DNA from 2 places in the Bradyrhizobium sp. STM 3566 genome. Region 1 is predicted to be linked to the other one. Evidence: riboswitches for the same ligand, from Rfam matches in the RefSeq annotation. Region 1 holds a riboswitch; the other holds the start of a gene.
What was found. A riboswitch is a leader RNA that binds a small molecule or an ion and turns the genes downstream of it on or off. The one in region 1 is predicted to bind cobalamin.
Positions count from the first base shown of each region.

Region 2: another riboswitch for cobalamin. It lies ahead of metE (5-methyltetrahydropteroyltriglutamate--homocysteine S-methyltransferase); the one in region 1 lies ahead of P6U27_RS22705 (energy-coupling factor ABC transporter permease).

Region 1 covers NZ_CP120692.1:4,683,055-4,694,206, reverse strand. Annotated here, with positions in the region: gene cobG (precorrin-3B synthase) at 1-1,055, shown strand, start outside; gene P6U27_RS22750 (precorrin-8X methylmutase) at 1,055-1,684, shown strand; gene P6U27_RS22745 (precorrin-2 C(20)-methyltransferase) at 1,687-2,418, shown strand; gene cobJ (precorrin-3B C(17)-methyltransferase) at 2,415-3,149, shown strand; gene P6U27_RS22735 (cobalt-precorrin-6A reductase) at 3,125-3,871, opposite strand; gene cbiE (precorrin-6y C5,15-methyltransferase (decarboxylating) subunit CbiE) at 3,870-5,051, shown strand; gene P6U27_RS22725 (cobalamin biosynthesis protein) at 5,048-5,416, shown strand; gene cobM (precorrin-4 C(11)-methyltransferase) at 5,413-6,195, shown strand; gene P6U27_RS22715 (cobyrinate a,c-diamide synthase) at 6,195-7,505, shown strand; gene cobA (uroporphyrinogen-III C-methyltransferase) at 7,502-8,233, shown strand; cobalamin riboswitch at 8,279-8,499, shown strand; gene P6U27_RS22705 (energy-coupling factor ABC transporter permease) at 8,536-9,213, shown strand; gene cobF (precorrin-6A synthase (deacetylating)) at 9,260-10,009, shown strand; gene cobT (nicotinate-nucleotide--dimethylbenzimidazole phosphoribosyltransferase) at 10,016-11,068, shown strand; gene P6U27_RS22690 (histidine phosphatase family protein) at 11,061-11,152, opposite strand, start outside.
Region 2 covers NZ_CP120692.1:6,208,841-6,219,992, forward strand. Annotated here, with positions in the region: gene P6U27_RS29885 (hypothetical protein) at 1,526-1,663, shown strand; gene P6U27_RS29890 (hypothetical protein) at 2,479-3,048, shown strand; gene P6U27_RS29895 (PAS domain S-box protein) at 3,259-3,906, shown strand; gene P6U27_RS29900 (hypothetical protein) at 3,955-4,221, shown strand; gene fixJ (response regulator FixJ) at 4,296-4,901, shown strand; gene P6U27_RS29910 (hemerythrin domain-containing protein) at 5,785-6,384, shown strand; gene metE (5-methyltetrahydropteroyltriglutamate--homocysteine S-methyltransferase) at 7,017-9,362, opposite strand; cobalamin riboswitch at 9,465-9,667, opposite strand; partial or broken gene P6U27_RS29920 (IS5 family transposase) at 9,991-10,751, opposite strand.

The DNA of each region.
Region 1 (11,152 bases):
CACAGATCTCCGGGCTTGCGGATCTGGCAGAGCGATTCGGCAACGGCCTGATCGACCTCACAAGCCGGGCCAATCTCCAGATCAGGGGCGTCAAGGAGGATGGCCATCGGCCGCTGCTCGATGGCCTTGCGCAACTGGCGCTGCTCGATCCCGACGCCGATATCGAGGCCAGGCGCAACATCCTGGTGACGCCGTTCTGGAGCAGCGGCGACGAAACGCAGTCGCTCGCCGCGGAGCTCGAGGAGGCGCTCGCCGAATCCGGCCTCGTGCTTCCCACCAAGTTCGGCTTCGCCGTCGACGATGGCCGATCGCGCGTTCTGGCCGGCGATTCCGCCGACATCCGCATCGAGCGCGACCGCTCGGGCCGCCTCCTTGTGCGGGCCGACGGCGCAAGGCTCGGCCGCTGCGTCGAACGCGGACAGGCCGTGAGCGCGGCGCTGGCGCTCGCAAGCTGGTTCCTCATCTCCGGCGGCGCGAGGGGTGGGCGAGGGCGCATGGCAGCCCACATCGCATCCGGCGCGACGTTGCCTCAATCGCTGCGCGGCGAGACCGAGCCTGCGCCCGTGATGGCCGCAGCGCGGCCCGGGCCCTATCCGCAAGGCGCGATGGTTGGCGTCGCATTCGGACAAATGCTGCACGCGACGCTCCGTCAGTTCTCAGGTTACGGACATGCGCTGCGCATGACTCCCTGGCGGATGGTGCTCAGCGAGGGCAATCGCGAGATGCCGAGCGGGGCGGGCCTCATCACCGAGCCGTATGATCCGGCGCTGCGCGTCATAGCCTGCAGCGGCGCGCCGCGCTGCCGGGAAGCCCATGCCGATACGCGCGCGCTCGCAGCAGCGCTCGCCCCGCGCATTGCCGCCGATGGGCGGCTCCACGTTTCCGGCTGCCGCAAGGGCTGCGCCCATTCCGGAACGGCTGCGGTCACGCTGATCGCGACGCGCGCCGGATTCGATCTCGTCCGCGATGGCTCGACGCGCGATGAGCCGGTGCTGCGCGGGCTGAGCGGCGCGGATATCGTCAGCGATCCCTCCATCCTGGTCGGAGGGAACTGATGCCGCACAGCTACGAGACCGACGGCGCGGCGATCTACCGGCAATCCTTTGCCACCATTCGGGCCGAGGCCGATCTTGCGCGCTTTACGCCCGACGAGGAGCCGGTGGTGGTGCGGATGATCCACGCTGCCGGCATGGTCGGCCTCGAGGCGCATATCCGCTTCACGCCGGGCATGGCGATCGCCGCGCGCGCGGCCTTGCAGAAGGGCGCGCCGATCCTGTGCGATGCGCGCATGGTCTCGGAGGGCATCACGCGTGCCAGATTGCCTGCGGCCAATGCCGTGATCTGCACGCTCGGAGACGAGTCCGTTCCTGCGCTCGCGCACTCCATGCGCAACACACGTTCGGCCGCCGCACTGGAGCTGTGGCGGCCGCATCTGGGCGGCGCGATCGTCGCGATCGGCAATGCGCCGACCGCGCTGTTTCATCTGCTCAACATGCTGGAGGATCGCGACTGCCCGCGGCCGGCAGCGATCATCGGCTGCCCCGTCGGCTTCGTCGGCGCCGCCGAATCCAAGGCCGCGCTGATGGCCGATCCGCCGGCGCCGGCACTGACGGTCGAAGGGCGCCTCGGCGGCTCCGCGATCACGGTCGCCGCCGTCAACGCGCTGGCGAGCCGGAGCGAATAGCCATGGGACGCATCATCTGCTGCGGTCTCGGCCCAGGCGATCCCGATCTGATGAGCGTGCGCGCCGATCGCACGGTGCGCGGCGCGCAGCACGTCGCCTATTTCCGCAAGAAGGGCAGGCCGGGGCAGGCGCGCCGCATCGTCGAGGGCATGCTCGCTGCCGGCGTCACCGAATATCCCATGGAATATCCGGTCACGACCGAGATCGCCTTCGACAGTCCTGACTACGTGCAAATGCTCGCCGGCTTCTACGACGAATGGGCCGAGCGCCTGGCGCGGCTTTCGCGCGCGGTCGACGTCGTCGTGCTCTGCGAGGGCGATCCCTACTTCTACGGCTCCTTCATGCATCTGCACACGCGCCTGCAAGGCCGCGTCGAGATCGAGGTGATCGCCGGAATTCCCGGGATGGTCGGCTGCTGGAATGGCGTTGGACAGCCGATCGCGCTCGGCGATGACGTGACGACGGTGCTGATGGGCACGCTCGCCGAAGACGAGCTCGAGCGGCGCATGCGCGATTCCGATGCGCTCGTCGTCATGAAGACCGGCCGTAATCTCGCAAAGGTGCAACGCGCGCTTCGCTCCGCAGGCAGGCTGGATGACGCCTGGCTGGTCGAGCGCGGCACCATGCCGGGCGAGCGCGTGGTGCGGCTCGCCGAGATCGATGCTGCCGATTGCCCTTACTTCGCGATCGTGCTCGTGCACGGCAAGGGCCGGCATCTGGACGCTGCCGAATGACGGGCACGCTGACCATCGCGGGCCTCGGGCCGGGCAGCGACACGCTGGTGACGCCGGAAGTCTCGGCGGCGCTTGCCGCCGCCACCGACATTCTGGGCTATGCGCCCTATGTCGCACGCGTGCCGCCGCGGGCCGGGCTCGAGCTGCATCCATCTGACAATCGCGAGGAGCTGCAGCGTGCGAGCGAAGCGCTGCGGCTAGCTGCTGAGGGCAGACAGGTCGTGGTCGTTTCCTCCGGCGATCCCGGCGTATTCGCGATGGCCTCCGCGGTGTTCGAGGCGCTCGAGCAGACGCCGCAATGGCAGGACCTGCCGATCCGTGTGCTGCCCGGCATCACCGCGATGCTGGCGGCGGCCGCCCGCACCGGCGCGCCGCTCGGCCATGATTTTTGCGCGATCAATCTCTCCGACAATCTCAAGCCGTGGACGGTGATCGAGAAGCGTCTTCGACTCGCTGCGGAAGCCGATTTCGCCATCGCGATGTACAATCCGCGCTCGGCGAGCCGGCCAGAAGGATTTGGCCGCGCGCTTGCGGTGCTTCGGGAAGCCGGCTGCGGCGAGCGCCTGGTGATCTTCGCGCGTGCGATCAGTGCTGCCGACGAGAAGATCGAGACCGTGACGCTGAACGAGGCCCGGCCCGAAATGGCCGACATGCGCACGCTGGTGATCGTCGGCAACTCGCAGACGCGCCGCGTCGGCCGCTGGATCTATGCACCGAGGCAGGTGCGATGACCGAGCCACTGCATCACCTCGACGACGCTCTCCACCCGCAACCGCGCGGGCAGTTCTGGCCGCGAGATCATGATCACGGGCAGGCCGAGCCTGCGGGCGGCGTCGATCTTGGCGCGCGCGCCGTCGCCGCCGGAATTGCGGGCGACGATCCACGCGATGCCGCGTGTGCGCAGCAGCTCCAGCTCTCCGTCGAGGGTGAAGGGGCCGCGGGACACGATCATATCGGCCGCGAAGGGCAGGGGCGCTGCTGGCGGATCGACGAAGCGCAGCGTATAGGTGTGCTGCGGCTTCGTCGCGAATGGCGCGATGTGCTGACGGCCGATGGCGAGGAATACGTTTGCCGGCACCTCGGGCAGCGCGGCGACGGCGGCGTTGACGTCGACGACCTCGATCCAATTGTCGCCGGGCGCTTTCGTCCAGGGCGCGCGTTCGAGCGCAATCAGCGGCGTGGCCGTCTCCGTGCACGCCTCGACCGCGTTCCGGCTCATCTCGGCTGCGAATGGATGCGTCGCGTCGATGACATGCGTGATGCGCTCACGACGAACGTAGTCGGCAAGGCCGCTCGCGCCGCCGAAGCCGCCGATGCGGGTCGGCAGCGGCTGGTCGGCCGGCGCGCGGGTGCGGCCGCCGTACGAATACACGGCGCCAATGCCGGCGCGCGCGATCGCCGTTGCGAGCACGCTCGCGTCGCTCGTTCCGCCCAGAATGAGGGCGCGCGTCATGGCTGATCCCTGGCTGACGATCATCGGTATCGGCGAAGATGGCCTTGCCGGGCTGTCCGAAGCAAGCCGAAAGGCGCTAGCCAGGGCAGAAACCGTGTTCGGTGGCGAGCGTCATCTTGCGCTCGCGGATGTCGGCAGCCGCGGACGCCCGTGGCCCGTGCCGTTCGACGCAAACATCGTGCTGAGCTGTCGCGGTAGGCCGACGGCCGTGCTCGCCTCAGGCGATCCGTTCTGGCATGGCGCCGGGACAAGTCTCGCCGAGAAGCTCCATGGTGACGAGTGGATCGCGCACCCCGCGCCGTCGACCTTCTCGCTTGCCGCCGCGCGGCTGGGCTGGCGGCTGGAATCCGTGATTTGCCTCGGACTTCACGCCGCGCCTTTCGAACGTCTCGTGCCGCATTTGGCGCATGGGGCGCGGATCATCTGTCTCGTGCGTGACGCCAAGGCTGCCGGCGACCTCGCGAGATGGCTGAGCGAGCGCGGATGGGGGGCTTCCGCATTCTGGATTCTCGCCGCGCTCGGCGGGCCGAATGAAAGCATCAGAGAATATCGCGCTGAAAGCTATACGCGCGCTTCGGCTGGAAACCTGATTGCGGTGGCGCTGGAGGCGGAGGGAGGGCAGGGACTGTCTCGCAGCTCTGGCCTGCCGGACGATTTCTTCGCTCACGACGGGCAGATCACCAAGCGGCCGATGCGGGCCTTGGCGCTTTCGGCGCTGGCGCCGTGTCCCGGTAGGAGGCTGTGGGATGTTGGCGCGGGTTCGGGATCGATCTCGATCGAATGGGCGCTGTGCGGCGGAACGGCGATCGCGGTCGAGGCGCGGGACGATCGGGCTGCCAACATCCGCAGCAACGCGGCCGAGTTCGGACTGGAGCATCGGATCAACGTCGTCGCAGGCAAAGCGCCCGAAGCTCTCGCGGCGCTGGATCCGCCGGACGCCGTCTTCATCGGCGGTGGCCTCGATGGCGCGCTGTTCGACGCCGTCTGGGCGCGGCTCGCGCCTGGCACTCGAGTCGTCGCGCATGCCGTGACGCTGGAGACGGAAGCGCTGCTCGGCGAGCTGCATCAGCGCCATGGCGGCGAGCTGATGCGGGTCGAGATCGCCCATGCCGCTCCGCTCGGCCGCTACCGGTCGTGGAACGCCGCGCGGCCCGTGGTGCAGTGGAGTACGAACCGATGAAGGTTGCCGGGCTCGGGTTCAGACAGGATGTCACGCTGGCTTCGCTGCGCGAAGCGCTTCTGGCGGCGGGCGGCCCCGAGGGGCTTGCGGCGGTGGCAACTGTCATCGACAAGGCCAACGCAGAGGTGCTGAAGCAGCTCGCACGTGAGTGCGGTGTGCCGATCATGGCGGTTCCGGCCGATAGGCTGGCGGGCATCGACACGCCGACGCAGTCGACGCTTGTCGCGGAAAAGTTCGGCACAGGATCGGTCGCCGAAGCTGCGGCGCTCGCTGCCGCCGGTCCTCGCGCGCGGTTGATTGGGACGCGTATGGTCTCGAAGGATCGCACCGCAACCGCGGCGATTGCCGAAGGAGACGGCGCATGACGGTGCATTTCATCGGCGCAGGGCCTGGCGCCGCCGATCTCTTGACCTTGCGCGGCCGCGACCTGATCGCGGCCTGTCCGGTCTGCCTCTATGCGGGCTCGCTGGTGCCCGCGGGCGTGCTGGCGCATTGCCCGGCCGGTGCGCGCATCGTCAACACCGCGCCGCTTTCGCTCGAGGAGATCATCGCGGAGATCGCCGCCGCGCATGCCGAGGGCAAGGACGTCGCGCGGCTGCATTCCGGCGATCTCTCGATCTGGTCGGCGATGGGGGAGCAACTTCGCCGTTTGCGTGCGCTCGGAATTCCCTACACGCTGACACCCGGCGTGCCCTCGTTCTCGGCTGCGGCGGCGGCGCTGGAGGCCGAACTGACTTTGCCGGGCCTGGCTCAGACCGTGGTGCTGACGCGCACGCCGGGCCGCGCCAGCGCGATGCCTGAAGGCGAGAAGCTCGCTGCATTCGCCGCGACCGGCGCGGTGCTCGCAATTCACCTGTCGATCCATCTGCTCGATCAGGTCGTGGCCGAGCTGACGCCTCACTACGGTGCGGACTGCCCGGTCGCGATCGTGTGGCGCGCGAGCTGGCCGGACCAGCGTATCGTCCGCGCGACACTCGGCACTCTCGATGCGGCCGTGGGCGGCGAGATGGAGCGCACCGCGCTGATCCTGGTCGGCAAGACGCTTGGCGCTGCGGATTTCGACGAGAGCCGCCTCTATGCCGCCGATTACGACCGCCGCTATCGGCCGGTCGGCGCCGAGCCGCGCTTTCCGGAGGTATCGTGATGGCGGCGGGCCTCGTCATCTCCGCACCTGCCTCCGGAGTGGGCAAGACCACGCTGACCCTGGCGCTCGCCCGCGCCTGGCGCAATCGCGGCCTGAACGTGCAGTGCTTCAAGAGCGGCCCTGACTATATCGATCCCGCGTTCCACGCCGCGGCGACGGGGCGCGCCTCCGTCAACGTCGACAGCTGGGCGATGGATCGCGTGAGCATTGCGCACCTCGTCGGCCGCGGTGCCGATGCCGACGTCGTGCTCGCCGAGGGCTCGATGGGCCTGTTCGACGGTGTCGCCGCACGTGGCGTCTCCGGCACAGGTGCGACCGCGGACATTGCGGAGATGCTGGGCTGGCCGGTGGTGCTGGTGATCGATCCCTCGGGACAGGCGCAGACGGCGGCGGCGATTGCCGCGGGCCTTCGCGACTATCGCCCCGGCGTGCGCCTTGCGGGCGTCGTGCTCAACCGCGTCGCCAGCCCGCGTCATGAAGACCTCGTGCGGCGCGCGCTGAACGAGGTCGACATTGCCGTGTTCGGCGCGCTGCCGCGCCATGCCGAGATCAGCCTGCCGAAGCGGCATCTTGGCCTCGTGCAGGCCGAGGAGCAGGCGGAGATCGGCAAGCTGATCGACGAGGCCGCGCGCTTTATCGCCGAGCACGTCGATCTCGATGCGGTGCTGCAATCGGCAGCCAAATGGTCGCCGCATCCTGCAACGAACGGTTTGAATGTGACGCCGCCGGGCCAGCGCATTGCGCTGGCTCGGGATGCGGCATTCTCGTTCGTCTATCCGCATATGCTGGAAGCCTGGCGCGCGGCGGGCGCCGAGATAGTGCCGTTCTCGCCGCTGGCTGACGAAGCACCCGATGCAAGCGCCAACGTGTGCTGGCTGCCGGGCGGCTATCCCGAGCTTCATGCCGGCAGGATCGCGGCCAACGCGCGCTTTCGCAGCGGCCTTCGCGGCTTCGCGGAGACGCGGCCCGTGCACGGCGAATGCGGGGGCTATATGGTGCTGGGTGCCGCTTTGACCGATGCCGACGGCGTCCGCCATGAGATGGCGGGGCTGCTCGGCCTGGAGACCAGCTTTGCCAAGCGCCGCATGCATCTGGGCTATCGCCTCGCCGAACTGGCTGCGCCGATGCCGGGGCATGAGGCCGGCGCACGCCTGCGCGGCCATGAGTTCCACTATTCGACCATCCTTGCCCAACCCGATACGCCGCTGGCCGTGGTGCACGATGCAACCGGCACCGTCATTGCCGAGACCGGCTCGCGCCGTGGCCATGCCACCGGCACGTTCTTTCATCTGATCGCGGAGGACCGGTGAGCGGTTTTGTCTCCTTCGTCTCCGCCGGTCCCGGCGATCCCGAGCTCCTCACCGTGAAGGGCGCCGCGCGGCTGCGCGAGGCGGACGTCGTGCTCTATGACGACCTTGCGTCCGGCGCGATCCTCGACCTCGCGCGGCCCGGGGCCAATCTTGTCGCGGTGGGAAAGCGGGCCGGGCGTCCTTCGACCAAGCAGCACCATGTCAACCGTCTCCTGGTCGACTATGCCGCAACCGGCGTGCGCGTGGTGCGGCTGAAGTCGGGCGATGCCGGCATTTTCGGCCGGCTCGAGGAAGAGATCGAAACGCTGCGCGAGGCCGGCATCGGCTACGAGATCGTTCCCGGAGTCACCTCAGCCTGCGTCGCCGCGGCGCGAGCAGGAATTCCGCTGACCCGACGGCACACCTCGCGACGGGTGCAGTTCGTGACCGGGGCCGATGTCACCGGGGAATTGCCACCAAACCTGAATTGGGCGGCGCTGGCCGACCCCGAGGCCACGACTGTGGTCTATATGGGCCGGCGCACCTTTCCGGCGCTTGCCGCAAAATTGATCGCGCATGGCCTCGCGCCAAGCACCCCGGCGCTGTTCGCCGAATCTCTCGGGAGATCGGACGAACGGCTGGTCCGCACCACCATTGTCGAGCTCGCCGAGCAGCTTGCGCGCGGTGGGGCGGCTTCCACCGCCGCCGTGATTCTGTTCGGCGCGCTGGCCGGGGAATATCCGTCATGACGGCTCCCGCAGCCAGTCGCCCCTTGACGCCTGCGATACGAAAGGGGCACACAAGAGAGGCATGGTGCTCAACGCGGCGCAAAGCGCCCGAGCATAAACGGGAATGGGGGTGGGCGGACCCAATTGCGGCGCCCAAAACCCCAGCCGCCCCCGCGACTGTAAGCGGTGAGGGGCTCCGATCAGCCACTGGGCCGCAAGGTCCGGGAAGGCCGGAGAATCCCAGTGAACCGCGAGCCAGGAGACCGGCCCTGCAAATTTCGAGGCCAAGGCCGTCGGGTGTGACGGCAGGAAGGAATTGAACCATGCATATCGAACCCGGGATCGTGACGGGCGCCAAGCTCGTGTTGAGTTACGCAACCGGCATCGCCGCAGGCGGCGTTGCCTTCAAGCTCGCGGCCGAAACCGTGCGCGAGCAGGGCGTTGGCTCGTTCGCGGCGCGCACCTTGGCCACCACGGGCCTTGTCTTCACCTTCTTCCAAATCCTGCCGCACTTCCCGGTCGGCGTGTCCGAGGTGCACTTCATCCTCGGCTCGACCCTATTCCTGCTGTTTGGTGCTGCGCCCGCAGCCTTTGGCCTCGCGTTCGGCCTCTTGCTCCAGGGCGTGTTGTTCGTGCCGACCGACCTGCCGCAATATGGCATGAACGTCACCACGCTCCTGGTGCCGCTGTTTGCGATCCAGGCGCTCGCGACGCGGATCATTCCGCGCAATACCGCCTACGTCGATCTGCAATACCGCCAAGCGCTGGCGCTCTCGACCGCCTATCAGTCCGGCATCGTCGCGTGGGTGGCGTTCTGGGCGCTTTACGGCTCCGGCTTCGGCGCGACCAACCTCGCCAACATCGCGGCGTTTGCCGGATCCTATGCGCTGGTCGTCGTGATCGAGCCGCTCGCCGATCTCGCCGTGCTGGCGCTGGCGAAATCGCTGCGTGGCGTCACTGCGCCCGGCCTCGTCACGCCGCGCCTGCACAACGCGGCCTGAGAGACAAGCGAATGGGCGGCCGCAGCGGCCGCCCGTCGCGCTCGCGATGCTCACGCTCTCTCTGATAGGTATCGGTTGCGGCGATCCCGAGCAGCTCACGCGCGCCGCGATTCAAGCCATCAATGAGGCCGATCTCGTCCTGATCCCGCGCAAGGGGACTGCGAAGTCCGATCTTGCGGATCTCAGACGGACGATCTGCGCCGAGGTGCTCGCCAGCGACAAGGCAGTCATCGCCGAATTCGATCTTCCCGTGCGCGATGGCGGTGAAGCTGATTACCGCAAGGGTGTCGACGACTGGCATGATGCGGTGGCCGCGACCTGGTCGCAGACCATCGCGAGGCATCGCCAAGGTGACGGCAAGGTCGCGCTGCTGATCTGGGGCGATCCATCGCTCTACGACTCTTCGCTACGCATTGCGCGCCGGCTCGATCCACTACCGAATATCGAAGTCGTACCCGGCATCACCTCGATCCAGGCGCTGTGCGCCGCGCATGCGCTACCACTCAACGATATCGGCGAGCCGTTCCTGGTGACGACGGGTCGGCGTTTGCGCGACGGCGGCTGGCCGCAAGGCGTCGATACCGTGGTGGTGATGCTCGACGGCGGTACGGCGTTTCAGTCGCTCGATCCGGCCGGGCTCCACATTTGGTGGGGGGCCTATCTCGGCATGCCCGATCAGATCATCATGTCCGGCGTGCTGGCCGAGGTCGGCCCGCGCATCGTCGCGTCGCGGCAAGAGGCGCGTGAGCGGCACGGCTGGATCATGGACAGTTACATTCTCAAGCGAAGGCGTTGAGGCAGCATGCTTCCCGAATGGGTTTACCGGAACTGCCCCGAGATCTCCGCAGTCCATCGCGAGGCGGCCGTTACGCGGCAGGCGCAACTGACGAAGCCGACCGGCGCGCTCGGCCGGCTCGAGCAGCTCGCGATCGAGCTTGCGGGCTTGCAAGCGACTGAGCGGCCGCGTGCGGCGCGCGTGCCGATCATCATCTTCGCGGGCGATCACGGCATCGTCGCGCAAGGCGTGTCGGCCTATCCGCAAGCCGTGACCATCGCGATGATGGCGAATTTTGCCTCCGGTGGCGCCGCGATCTCGGTGCTGGCGCGCGAGCTGGGCTCAAACCTCGAGGTGGTCGATGCCGGCACGCTGGCCGAAGCGCAGATGCCCGGAATCGTCACCGACAAGCCGCGCAGCGGCACGCGCGATTTCAGTGTCGAGGCCGCGCTCACGCCCACGGAATTGGCCTACGCCTTCGGCGCCGGCCAGCGCGCGGTGGCGCGTGCGGAAGCCAGCCAGCCTGATCTCCTGATCTTCGGCGAGATGGGCATTGGCAACACCACCACGTCAGCGGCGATCGCGGCGAGCTTGCTCGGCGTGAGCGCCGAGGAGATCGCGGGCAGCGGCACCGGCGTCGATGCATTGGGCCGCGCGCACAAGGCGCGGGTGATCGATGCGGCGATTGCACGCCACGGCGTTGCCGGAGCCTCGGCCGAGAAGATCCTGTGCGCCGTCGGCGGCCTCGAGATCGCGGCGATCTCAGGTGCGATCATTGCGGCCGCGCAGAGCCGCATCCCTGTGCTGATCGACGGCTTCATCGTGTCGGTCGCGGCCCTGGCGGCAGTGCGGCTCAATCCGTCGTGCCAGCCTTACCTGTTGCCTTCGCATCAATCGGCAGAGCTGGGGCATCGCCTCGTGCTTCGGGCCCTGGACGTGCAGCCGCTGATCAGCCTCGATCTCAGGCTTGGCGAAGGATCGGGTGCGGCCATCGCGCTGCCGCTGGTCCGCTCGGCCTGTGCGCTTCACAACGGAATGGCGACGTTCGCACAGGCCAACGTACCGGATCGGCCTAGCTGATGCGCTGATTGACGGAAACGACGCGCCAGCCGTTCGCGAGCCGATCGATCCGGGTGAGCGACAGCGGATCGATCACGAAGCGCA
Region 2 (11,152 bases), 1.5 Mb from region 1:
GATCGATTTGAGATCAAACTACGTCTGTGGTAACCGCGCTGTTGCACATCTTGCCGAATGACATCGCTCACTGAACGCACCGCCCGCTTCTTTCGCTTCCAACTGCCGTCCAACCCCGCCGGGATCGCAAACCCTCGCGGAACGACCAAAAGATCGCGTCTCCCGTTCAAATAAATATCGAACATGTCGTCCCTCGTTTGACACGAGCGTAGATCGCCGGTCCATACATTTGGTGACATCGAAGCAACAGTTACGCTTAAAGACCCTACGCGAGTTTTCTCCAGATTTCGCCCGTACTTGAGCATGCCCTGGGGGCAATCCCGCTTTTCCTTCACGTGCTCCGCATCGCCGAGGATACCGAAGCCTTCGCACGCCTTATTTATCGCTAACATAACGAGACGGTTGAACCGAATTTCCTTCAGTAGACAGGGGCCAGATCTGCGATATGACAGCCTTTTATTCAGCATTGTCTGCTGTGGCATTCTTCTTTTATTCTGAGTATTTCCCTGCCCGCACGTCAACCCGTACTCGGTTGCTGTTGTTCCGATGTAGGTGAGGACCGTCGCGGCACGCATAGATAAGGACTGCTTCACCCCTGTCGTGGATTTCAAGGCGGCAATGAAGCTTGCCCTGTGTCGGCCTCTCTTTGAATGCGGGGATGTTCAGAAGTCAAGATCTTCGGCGAGGAGCTGATTGAGCGATCAGTCGCGAGAGCGCTGCGGGAGGATCCTCACGACCGAACGCGCAGGGTCTATTCACTCGGTCAATCTTTGAGCGCACTTGCATGGTTTTGCCTCTCGAGCTCGGCGCCGCAGCGGGCTTTCGTCTGACAAAGCCAGCTCACCCACTTCAAATCGCGCGATACGTCTCCATAGCGGCAACAAGCGCATTCTCCGAAAAGCCGGCAACTGCGAGACGCTTGCTCAAAAGTTCAGGAGAGCGTCTTTGTGACATGGTTCGAAAGGCAGATGAAAACAGATTGCGGTCATGGGCCACCGCATCGATGTCCTGCGGGCTCATGTAAGCCAGTAAGAATGTCCGGGACAGGCTCGCGCACAACCGGCTGAGCGGATGCCTTACCCGTCAAGGGCATCGATGTGTGCAGATTGGCCAACGATGCATACTCTTTCAAACAACCACAGCTGCCGGAGGCAGACTTGTTCTTGACATGCAAACAAGAGCAATTTGTGGGAGCAGATCCTTATCCGGATCGCACTGCCGGTACGACGCTTGGAGGAGCGCTGCAGAGCCAGTTGAATGGCAGGCGGCAAATCCTCCAGCAGGTCCGCTTAGGTGTGGTAAGACAACGGGCCCGCCGATTTGACGCCAGTATCACCATGTTGTTCTCGAATCGACGATCGACGCGAGCCTGTCGGGGATCACGCTTAGATTACAGATTGCCCCACAATTCAATTCGCGGATTTCCCGCGCCAAAGTCAAGCTAACCGGCCCATGCCGGCGGCAATGCAGGCGGGGTTCGAAGCTCTATCACATCGGCGAAGACCGTCCAATCGCGGACACTCTTTTGCTTGCAGAAGTCGGCCTCAGCCTGCTGTGCAGCAGCGCTCAACGAGGCAGCATCGACTTTGAAGGCTGCCTGACAGGCACGATGTTCGTGGCCGGTATCGTCACAAACGGTTTTAATGAACCGAACATTAAATGAAGGCATGACAGCTCTTGTGGTGGGTTTGCTGATCTACCATTGTGCCACCCGCGCCACCAGAGTACTTGATCTGCCTCAAGCAGCATCCCAAAAGGTTGTCCGCTCCACCATCGAGATAATGTTGAGACTCTGGCAGCGCCCGAGCGCTGCCGTTGTCCCGCAGACCACGCGACCTCTATTTGTCCAGCTTCGCGGATCGCACTTTGGTTTGAACCGCGGGATCACTGGTCTACTCATGCCCTCGACCGACAAAGTTGAGTCGCCGATGACTCGAGGAATGTCTTGAACAGACGATTGAGTGCGCCATGCACCGTCACGCCAAAAATGCCGGCTATTGATCACGATCGATCCCATATGCGGCTCGCAGCCGCAGCTCGAGGGGGGCCAATCTAGATGCGCATCAGCTCTTTTTGACCTGTATCAATAACGCGGCGACTGCCTACTGATAGAAGTGAGCTTCTTGCTCAACGTCGCACACATGGCAGACAGAAAGACATGGTGCACCATCATCTTTTCATGTCCAGATACCGGCGACACAGTTCAAGGAGCGCTGCCGGATCCACCCAAGCCGCGTGCCGATGACCTGCGCACAACAACCTGCGCCGCGCGCGAAGGCGTCCACTTCATCGAGCCGCGGACGAGCGCTGATCGACGCCGAGCGCAGCTAGGCTCATCCGAATGGTGCCAAGCGAGTTCCGGCTCTTTCGGTTCTCGGGAAGGCCGCGCCCGCTCACAACGGCTGACGTCATCACAACCGAAAGCCCCACGCTGACGACGTGGGACAAGGAGATTCCCACCAACGAAGGATGTTCGACATGACAGACCATGGGGACATTCGCCCCGCCGCGGGTCAGGCTGCGGGAGCGGCAGTCGAGTTAAACTTCTGCAGAACAGCGGTTAATACCAGCCGCCGGCGGCTTGAGCTGATCCAGATCGATTCAACCGAAGCCCGGGAGTTGTTTCGCAGCGCCAATCCCAATATCTCTGCTGGCGAGAAGATCATGTCCCGGCGCGAAAGGTTCAACGGCGCCACGGCCGATAAAAGCCCGGCCACGACTGGCGCAATCGAGACCACGCCGCCTGGGCAATATTGCGCTGAGCCCGATCGCGGCGCCAAGCCATCTCGTGCGAAGTGTTCAGAAGGTTGCCTGAATTTGTCAGCCAGCAGCGATGAACACCGTGTAAGATCTACTGGCGACCTGACGTGGGAGCGGCTCGAAACGGTGCCACCCTCAGATCGGGACCTGGAGATTGCCGTGATCGAAGGTGGTACCATTCACCGGGTGGTCTTTCCTTGCCGCCGGGCCTTCGGCGGCTGGATCAAGGCCAAGACAGGAGAACACGTAGCCGTGCAGCCGACGCACTGGCGCATATGGCCCAAATAGCCATCCCGCGAAATAAATTGATGTGAGTTGAGGCGCCTTCAGCTCCGGTGGCCTCTCGTAGGAAACCATGTAGAATCGAATAAGAGCGTCTGCCAGGAAACATGTCAGACCACGTCTGGTAAAGCTATGGCATTGCCGCGGCCGCCGCCGCGCTGGCTCTCGTGATCTGCCCGGCCTAACGTCGCTCCCCTGCTCTGCCTCTTGATCGGCGTGGCCTTTAATCCCGCTGCCATGATCGATATCGCGGAATTCGCGGGCGCCATGATCGTGATTGAGGAGAAGAGAATCATTCTCTCGTTCAGCGCCCCAGCCGCTCGTGTAATTGGTTTCTCTCCGGACGACGTGGTCGGAATGAATGTATCGAGCTTGCTGCCGCAGCTCTACCGCCCCGAGCACGAGCGCTGCATCGCACGTTGTCTGGCCAAGGACGAGCGGCACATCATTGGCATCCGCCGCATCGTCGTCGGCGAACCGAGCGACGGCTCGACCTCCGTCGGTGAGGCCAAGGTGCGCGCCGAACGGTTCTTCACCGGTTCCATCCGAAATCTCGGCGAGGGTCGGCGGAGGAACGGCGGTTGGAAGAGCTGCAATCTGACCTCGTGCGGGTGTCGCGGCCCGGTCGCCATACGTGAAATGGCATCGTCTATTGCCCGTGAGATCACCGGCCGCTCTCCGCAATTACAAACTGCGGGACACAAAGCCTCTGCTGGCGCGCAACGAGCCGGACGCCAACTGCAATGGTGGCGCACTCGAACGCGCCGCCTCTACACGCTCTACGCGCCAAAGATATCATCAGCGCCTGCGGGACTTCATTTCCAGGGACGAGCACACTGCGGAGACTCCGCTCACGCTCTTTGAAGAAGCTGTGGCTCTGGCCCTAGTGGCCCCAAGGAGCAAAGCGTCCGCATGATGACCCCCAGCGACCGCGGGGTCATTGTCGACAAGATCCAGATTCAGCAGGTCGCGCTAAACCTGATACGCAATGGAATCGAGGTCATGGCTTCCTGCCCGCGCCGCGAAGTTGCCAAGGTCGACACGTATACCGTTGCCGATAACGGCCCGGGATCAAGCGCTGATATCCGCCGACCGACAGTTCCAGCCCTTTGTCACGAACAAACGCCATGGCATGGGTGTGAGGCTATCAATCTGCCGGACGATCATTGCGTCATATAGCAGCCATATCGTCGCGGAAGCGACTCCGAGTGGCAATCCTTAACTCGGCATCTGCGGAGCGTAGCGAAAGAGACATGATTGGGCGGCGCATTCTTGTGATCGACGATGACGCCGCAATGCGGGACTCGCTCGCGTTTCTTCTTGATGTTAACGGTTTCTACGTAGCAACCTATGAGACAGCGACCGCGTTTCTTAATGACCACGCGGGCGGTCCAGTCGATTGCATCGTGTCAGACATCCGTATGCCGGGTATGAGCGGTCTCGAACTGGTCAGCAAAGTGAAGGCCAATCGCGTAGACTGCCCGGTCATCTTGATAACTGGTCATGCCGACGTATCGCTTGCAGTCGAAGCGATGAAAACGGGCGCGGTCGACTTCATCGAGAAACCGTTCGAAGAGGAGGTGCTATTGCGTGCGATCAATAGTGCCTTGAAAGCGCGGCCAACGAAACTCGCCGATGACGCAGCGAAACTGCAGGCGGAAGCCCGCCTCGCGGACCTCTCCTCCCGCGAACGTGACGTCCTGCAGGGACTATTAGCCGGCAAGATCAACAAGGTGATCGCCCATGATCTCGGCATCAGCCCCCGGACAGTCGAGGTTTACCGTGCAAACCTCATGGCCAAGGCCAATGTTCGCAGCATGTCCGAGTTGATGCGGATCGCCATTACCGCGGGACTCTAACAGCGGCGCAGATGGTGCGACGATTCATGCATTCAAGCTGCGCAGTCCAGACGACGAGGAGGGTTTTCAGGTGCACGGCAACGAGCCGATCATGTTTTCGGTGGTGGCTATTGATGCAACCCAAGCTGCTGGTTCCTTGGAATCCCGACCGCACCTGAAGCAGATCAATTGCGTCACCGAAATTTGTGCTCCGATAACAGAAGGTCTGTCAGCCCGGAGAACGGCATAGTTCGGCAATATATTGTCCATCCTCCAACGGAGCTCCCAGTGCGGGCTGCCGTGAACGGTTCGATTTCCTTCGCATTGGAAACGGGTGAGCATGTTGACGCTGTGGCAATCGGTCACGAGAGGACCATCCTTCCGTCATTGCGCTTGGCTGGGCGACAGTCACCTCGGTCTTCGAAATCAAACGATCGCGTGCGTTGGAGGCGCATAATCATCAAGCGCGGCGACGACGTCAGCCGCCGTATATCGATCCGAGTTTGAGCAACCAAGGGACCCCGCCGGCCGCATTTCAATGCCCCCTCCTCATCGGACTTACGTGTAAATACTTAAGGGCTTCTACCTAGGGAAAACATCCAAATTTCCCAGTTCGTCAGGAACAGACAATCTGCGTCCCATCGACGTTCGCAAGATAGGGTCCGCCATGCACGCCTAGGCCGCCAGTTTTCCCGAGAGCAGCCGCCATCGACCAGCGTCTTGTGTGGGCAACTCAACACTTCGGCTAAGCTGCTTTACGCCAGCTCAAATTTGAGCGCGCTACTTTTTCGCGTCGAACGGCGCGACAAACGCGGCGCAGCGAAGGGCCCCGATTCGGTGCTTAAGCGATCTTCCGAGCCGCAAAAACGCCGCCAGCCAACATTGTGCCTCCAGGAGCACCGCAATGATCATCGATCTTTTGCTTCGAGAGCATCGCAACATTGATCTGCTTTTGGTCGCTCTTGAACGCGAAGTGGAGATTTTTGAGAAAGGGATCCGTCCTGATTATGAAGTCATTCGCGCGATTATCAGCTATTTCGAGGTTTATCCTGAAGTGTACCATCATCCACAGGAAGATTTGATTTATTCCAAACTAAAGGCTCGCGATCCGGATGCAGCTGCAATCATCGGCGATCTCGCGCTCGAACACCAGGAAGTCGTCGACCGTTTGCACCACTTCGCGCGGGCTATTGACGCCATCCTCGCGGATCGTGAACTTTTTCGGCAGGACGTCGGCAATATCATACGGGACTTTATAGTACGCGAGCGGCACCACATGATGTGGGAAGAACGAGATTTCTTTCCGACAGCTCTGAAGGCGCTCTCAGCTCAGGATTGGACCGAAATCGCTTCCGGCCTCACCGATCATGGAGATCCGCTGTTCAGCGAGACAGCGGCAGCGACTTCCGATGCGCTAAGAGCGCATGTTCTGCAATTGGAGCAAGAAGCCGAGGCCGAACGGAGCTCGGTCGCGTTTGCATCCGACAAGGCCGCCCCCCCGTGACACGGCGCCGAGACGAACGGGCTGTATTGATCGCTGCCGTTTCACAGCCGGACAGGCGGCCTCATGTTCACCCCGTCGAAATGAAAATGGGGGGGGCTCGCGCGCGCGTAGGCTGCCCTACTGCCAAAATGGCTTCTGCGCAATATAATCGCTTGCTCGACCACCGGTGCAAACGGCGCATCCGAGCCTTCCTGAGCTCTCGTGACGGTTCATGCATTGGCTACGCTTGCGAGATCCTTAAAGCCGGGCTTCTCCTATCATCGCGCGATCGAACATAAGTTTTCCAGGCAGGAAAGCGCGCCGAGTTTGCGGGTGGTGCCCTGCGGTGGCCGCCGGGGATCACCGTCGCTCGCTGATGTCGTAGTCGTTCCCGACGTGCTCATGAGCGACAAACTTTGGTGTAGATTCATAAACCTCGGACTATATGGTGGCATACCACGGCATAATCGAGCTAGGCTGAGCTTGTGTTTCAACTCGGCTCCGATGCGTCAGCGTCGCTCCTTCTCCAGACTTTCGCCCGGCCCGCCTAAGCGGGACCGGGCATTTTTTCTGTTCCCAAGGCTACCTCGATTACCGAGCGCGCAAATGACCACAAGCGGATCCGCCTCGTCGAGAAGAGACCCAAGCCTGGATCAACGGCCTGGCGGATCGAATGATGCGCGCAGTTCGCGGGCCGCAGCGACCATGTTCGCTAGCGCCGGCCGAACCTCCTCCCATTTGCGTGTCTTCAGGCCGCAGTCCGGATTGATCCAGAGCTGCGAGTCGTGCAGTCGCGTCCGAGCCAACGCCATCAGCTCCTTCATTTCGCCCATCTCGGGAACGCGTGGAGAGTGGATGTCGTACACGCCCGGCCCGATCTGATTTGGATATTCGTAGTTCCTAAACGCGTCGAGTAGTTCCATTTTCGAGCGCGACGTCTCGATCGAGATGACATCCGCGTCCATTGCAGCGATCGCACCGATAATGTCGTTGAACTCCGAGTAGCACATATGGGTATGAATTTGCGTCTGATCAGCGACTCCCGATGAGCAGATCCGGAAGCAATCCACGGCCCAGTCGAGATAAGCCGTCCACTCCGATCGGCGCAACGGCAATCCTTCGCGAAGCGCCGCTTCGTCGATCTGGATCATGGTCGCTCCAGCATTCTCGAGATCGCGGACTTCGTCGCGAATCGCGAGCGCGATCTGGCGGCAGACCTCGCTTCTGGGAATATCATCGCGAACAAAAGACCAGTTCAAGATCGTCACGGGTCCGGTCAACATCGCCTTCATCGGCTTCCTCGTGAGCGATTGCGCGTAGCACCACCAGCCTACGGTGATAGGCTTGGACCGCACTACGTCGCCAAACAGGATCGGTGGCCTGACGCAGCGCGATCCGTAGGACTGCACCCATCCGTTCCTGGTAAATGCGAAGCCGGCGAGGTGCTCGCCGAAGTACTGCACCATGTCATTGCGCTCGAACTCGCCGTGCACCAGGACGTCAAGACCGATGTCCTCCTGCCAATGTACAGCGCGCGCAGTCTCCTCCTTGAGGAACCTGTCGTATTGCTCGTCGCTCATCGCGCCTCGCGCATGCGCCGCACGGGCATTCCGGACCTCTGTGGTCTGCGGAAACGATCCGATCGTCGTGGTAGGAAAAGGCGGTAGTCCGAAACGATTGCTTTGGATCTCGGCACGACGGGCAAATGGGCTCGCGCGGCGACGCATGGTCTGATCGATCGCTTTCATCCGCACAGCGACATTGGCATCACGGATTTTGGGCGAAGTCTGGCGGACAGTCGCGGCACATTCCGACTCGGCAAGAGCTGGCGCGACATTCTGGTCGCCTGCGAGTGCCCGCGCCAGGATCGCAAGCTCTCGCATCTTCTGGACCGCAAAAGCAAGCCAGCTCTTGACGTCAGAAGCGAGCCCCGTCTCGAGGCCAACATCGACCGGAACATGAAGCAGAGAGCAGGATGGGGCGATCTGTACACGATCTTTGCCGAGCTTCGCAATCACGGGTTCGAGCCGTTGGCGCAGCGAGGACAAATTCGACCGCCATACATTCCGGCCGTCGACGACACCGAGCGACATGACGAGATCACTTCGGCCGCCAGCGATGATCTGGTCCAACAACTGTGGCGCTCGAACCAGATCGAGATGCACTCCGGCAACTGGCAGGCTCAAGGCGGTGTGCAGATTGTCGCCGAGGTCGCCGAAATAGCTGGCAACCATGATCTTGATGGCCGGCCCCTCCTTTGCGAGCCGGTCATAGGCATGCCGCAAAGATTTTCGCATCCCCTCATCCAGATCAAGAACCAGGCAGGGCTCGTCGAACTGAACCCAATTAGCCCCACGTTGGGCCAATTCCTGCAGAACCTCGATATAGACTGGTATCAGCTCATCTAATAGCGAGAGTGGCTGGAACGCAGGATCGGGACTCTTGCCGAGCTTTAGGAATGTAACCGGCCCGATCAGGACAGGGCGGGTCTGAAAGCCGAGAGCCTTGGCTTCCTCATACTCCTCGATCGGCTTGCGAGAGCATAGCCTGAAAGTCTGTCCCGTGTGAAACTCGGGAACCATGTAGTGGTAGTTGGTGTCGAACCACTTGGTCATCTCCTGCGCGGGTGCGCCAACTCCGCACGGTTGATCACCGCAAGTCGCATCCTGGTCGTCGACTTGTGAACCACGGGCCATGGCGAAGTACGTCTTGAGCGAAACGAGTTCGGATTTCGAAGCGTAGATCTCCGGGATGGCGCCAACCATGACACTTGTGTCGAGCACCTGGTCATAGAGGGAGAAATCGTTCGATGGAATGACCGTGACGCCGATAGATTTCTGACGAGCCCAGTTCGCGGCACGCAGGCCAGCTGCGTCCTCGAGCAACTGCTGTTCGCTGCTTTTTCCGGCCCAGTAGCTTTCTAGAGCGAGTTTGAGCTCGCGCCTTGGACCGATGCGTGGCGTTCCGAGCGTGGCAACCGGAAGGGAGAGAAGAGACATAGCGGTAACCCCATGTTGGGGGCAAAGGCCATGGCGGACGCAGGCAGGGGAAGTCGCACGGTGCGACGGCTGCTTGGCGCACCACCGGGACACCCCGCCCGTGGACGAATATATTGTCGGGGCAGGTCTCCTGGCTCACGGGTCATTGCTGCTGTCCGGCCTTCCCGAAGCCGCGCAGGCTTCAGTGACATCGTTGGACAGCGGCTCGCCGCTCACAGTTGCGGGGGCAGCGCCGGCATCTTCACCGGCTTCCCTCTTAGCTCCGGATCAAGTGGGACCGGAGAACCTCGACGACTTGGGATATCGGCAAGACAAGTCTTCCGTCAACCTCTCAGATTATGTCTCAAGCTGGTGCTGCGACATCCGCTACGCGAAGGGCCGCGCATCCTTATCGTTGCCTCGATGGAGAAAGGCTCTCCAGTCAGCCATATTGTAATAACCGTCACAGCTGCCCCGGGCCCGCACGCCAGATGGTGGAAGGGACAAATGCGGCTTGCGCCGGCAGGCACCGCTGCCTGGAGCAGAACGCATTTGATGCCCCGGCTTCCCGCCGGTCTTCGAGCGCGTCCGCCATCCAGCCGCCCTATCGACCAGCTCGATCCGTGCTGAATAAGCCTAGGGTTCAGACTCAATTGATCCAATAGGCGACGATGGCGGCGAGGTGCACGGCAGCCAAGAAGTTCCTGGCAAGTTTGTCGTAGCGAGTTGCGACACGCCTGAAATCCTTGAGCCGGCAGAAACAGCGCTCGATAACATTGCGCCCTTTGTAGGCGCGTTTGCTGAAGGTGTGGAGGGTCACCCTGTTGGATTTGTTTGGAATGACGGGCTTTGCGCCGCGATTGGCGATTTCGGCGCGAAAGCCGTCGCCATCGTAGCCTTTGTCCCCAATGAGGGCAGACATGGGCGGCGCGAGTTTCAAAAGGGCCGGCCCTGCGGCAATATCTGCGTCTTGTCCCGGAGTGAGATGAAATGCGCAAGGTCTGCAATCAGGGTCGCTCAGCGCGTGGATTTTCGTGGTCCGCCCACCGCGCGAGCGTCCGATCGCCTGTTCATGCTCCCCCCTTTTCCACCGCTCGCCGAGCGATGCGCCTTGATCGAGGTGGAGTCGATGGACAAGGTCACGCCATCCTTGCCGCAGCGGGCGAGCGCTTCAAAGATCGCCTGCCAATGTCCGCGCTTAGCCCAGCGATTGAAACGATTGTAGATCGTCGTGTAAGGACCATAGTCGGGCGGGCAATCGCGCCAGCGTGCGCCGCACTGAAGCATGTGAATGATACCGCTGATGATGCGTCGATCGTCATCGCGCGCCGGGCCGGTCTGGTTCGTTGGCAGATGCGGCTCGATCTGAGCCCACTGCTTGTCGTTCAGCCAGAACAGCCCTTTGCGCACCGAAGTCCCCCATCCCGAATCAACTTGGTGCGAAGGAATCAGAGATCGCTAATTAGGTACAGACCCTAAGACACCTGGCAAAGCCAGCAACATGCCTGACCAGCACGTTGATTTGCAGTACCAGCCAAACGCCAAATGCTCGGCGATGAAGATCGGCTTCGTCGTCGTTGGCCTTCTACCGCAAAGCGGCCGAACGGGAGGCTGCTCTCGAGCCGCACGTCGCGAAAGAAGCGGCAAACGCCGCTCTGGCCTCTTGGCCGCGAGCGCCCAGAGGATGGCAGAGATCGAAAGCCACATTCCGGCAACGATACGAACGAAACGGTTCTATGGCGGCAAGCGTGCTCCCAATTGTCATCAGGAACTTGGTCGAGGCGTTCAGCTGCGCCGTCGAATATTCGGTG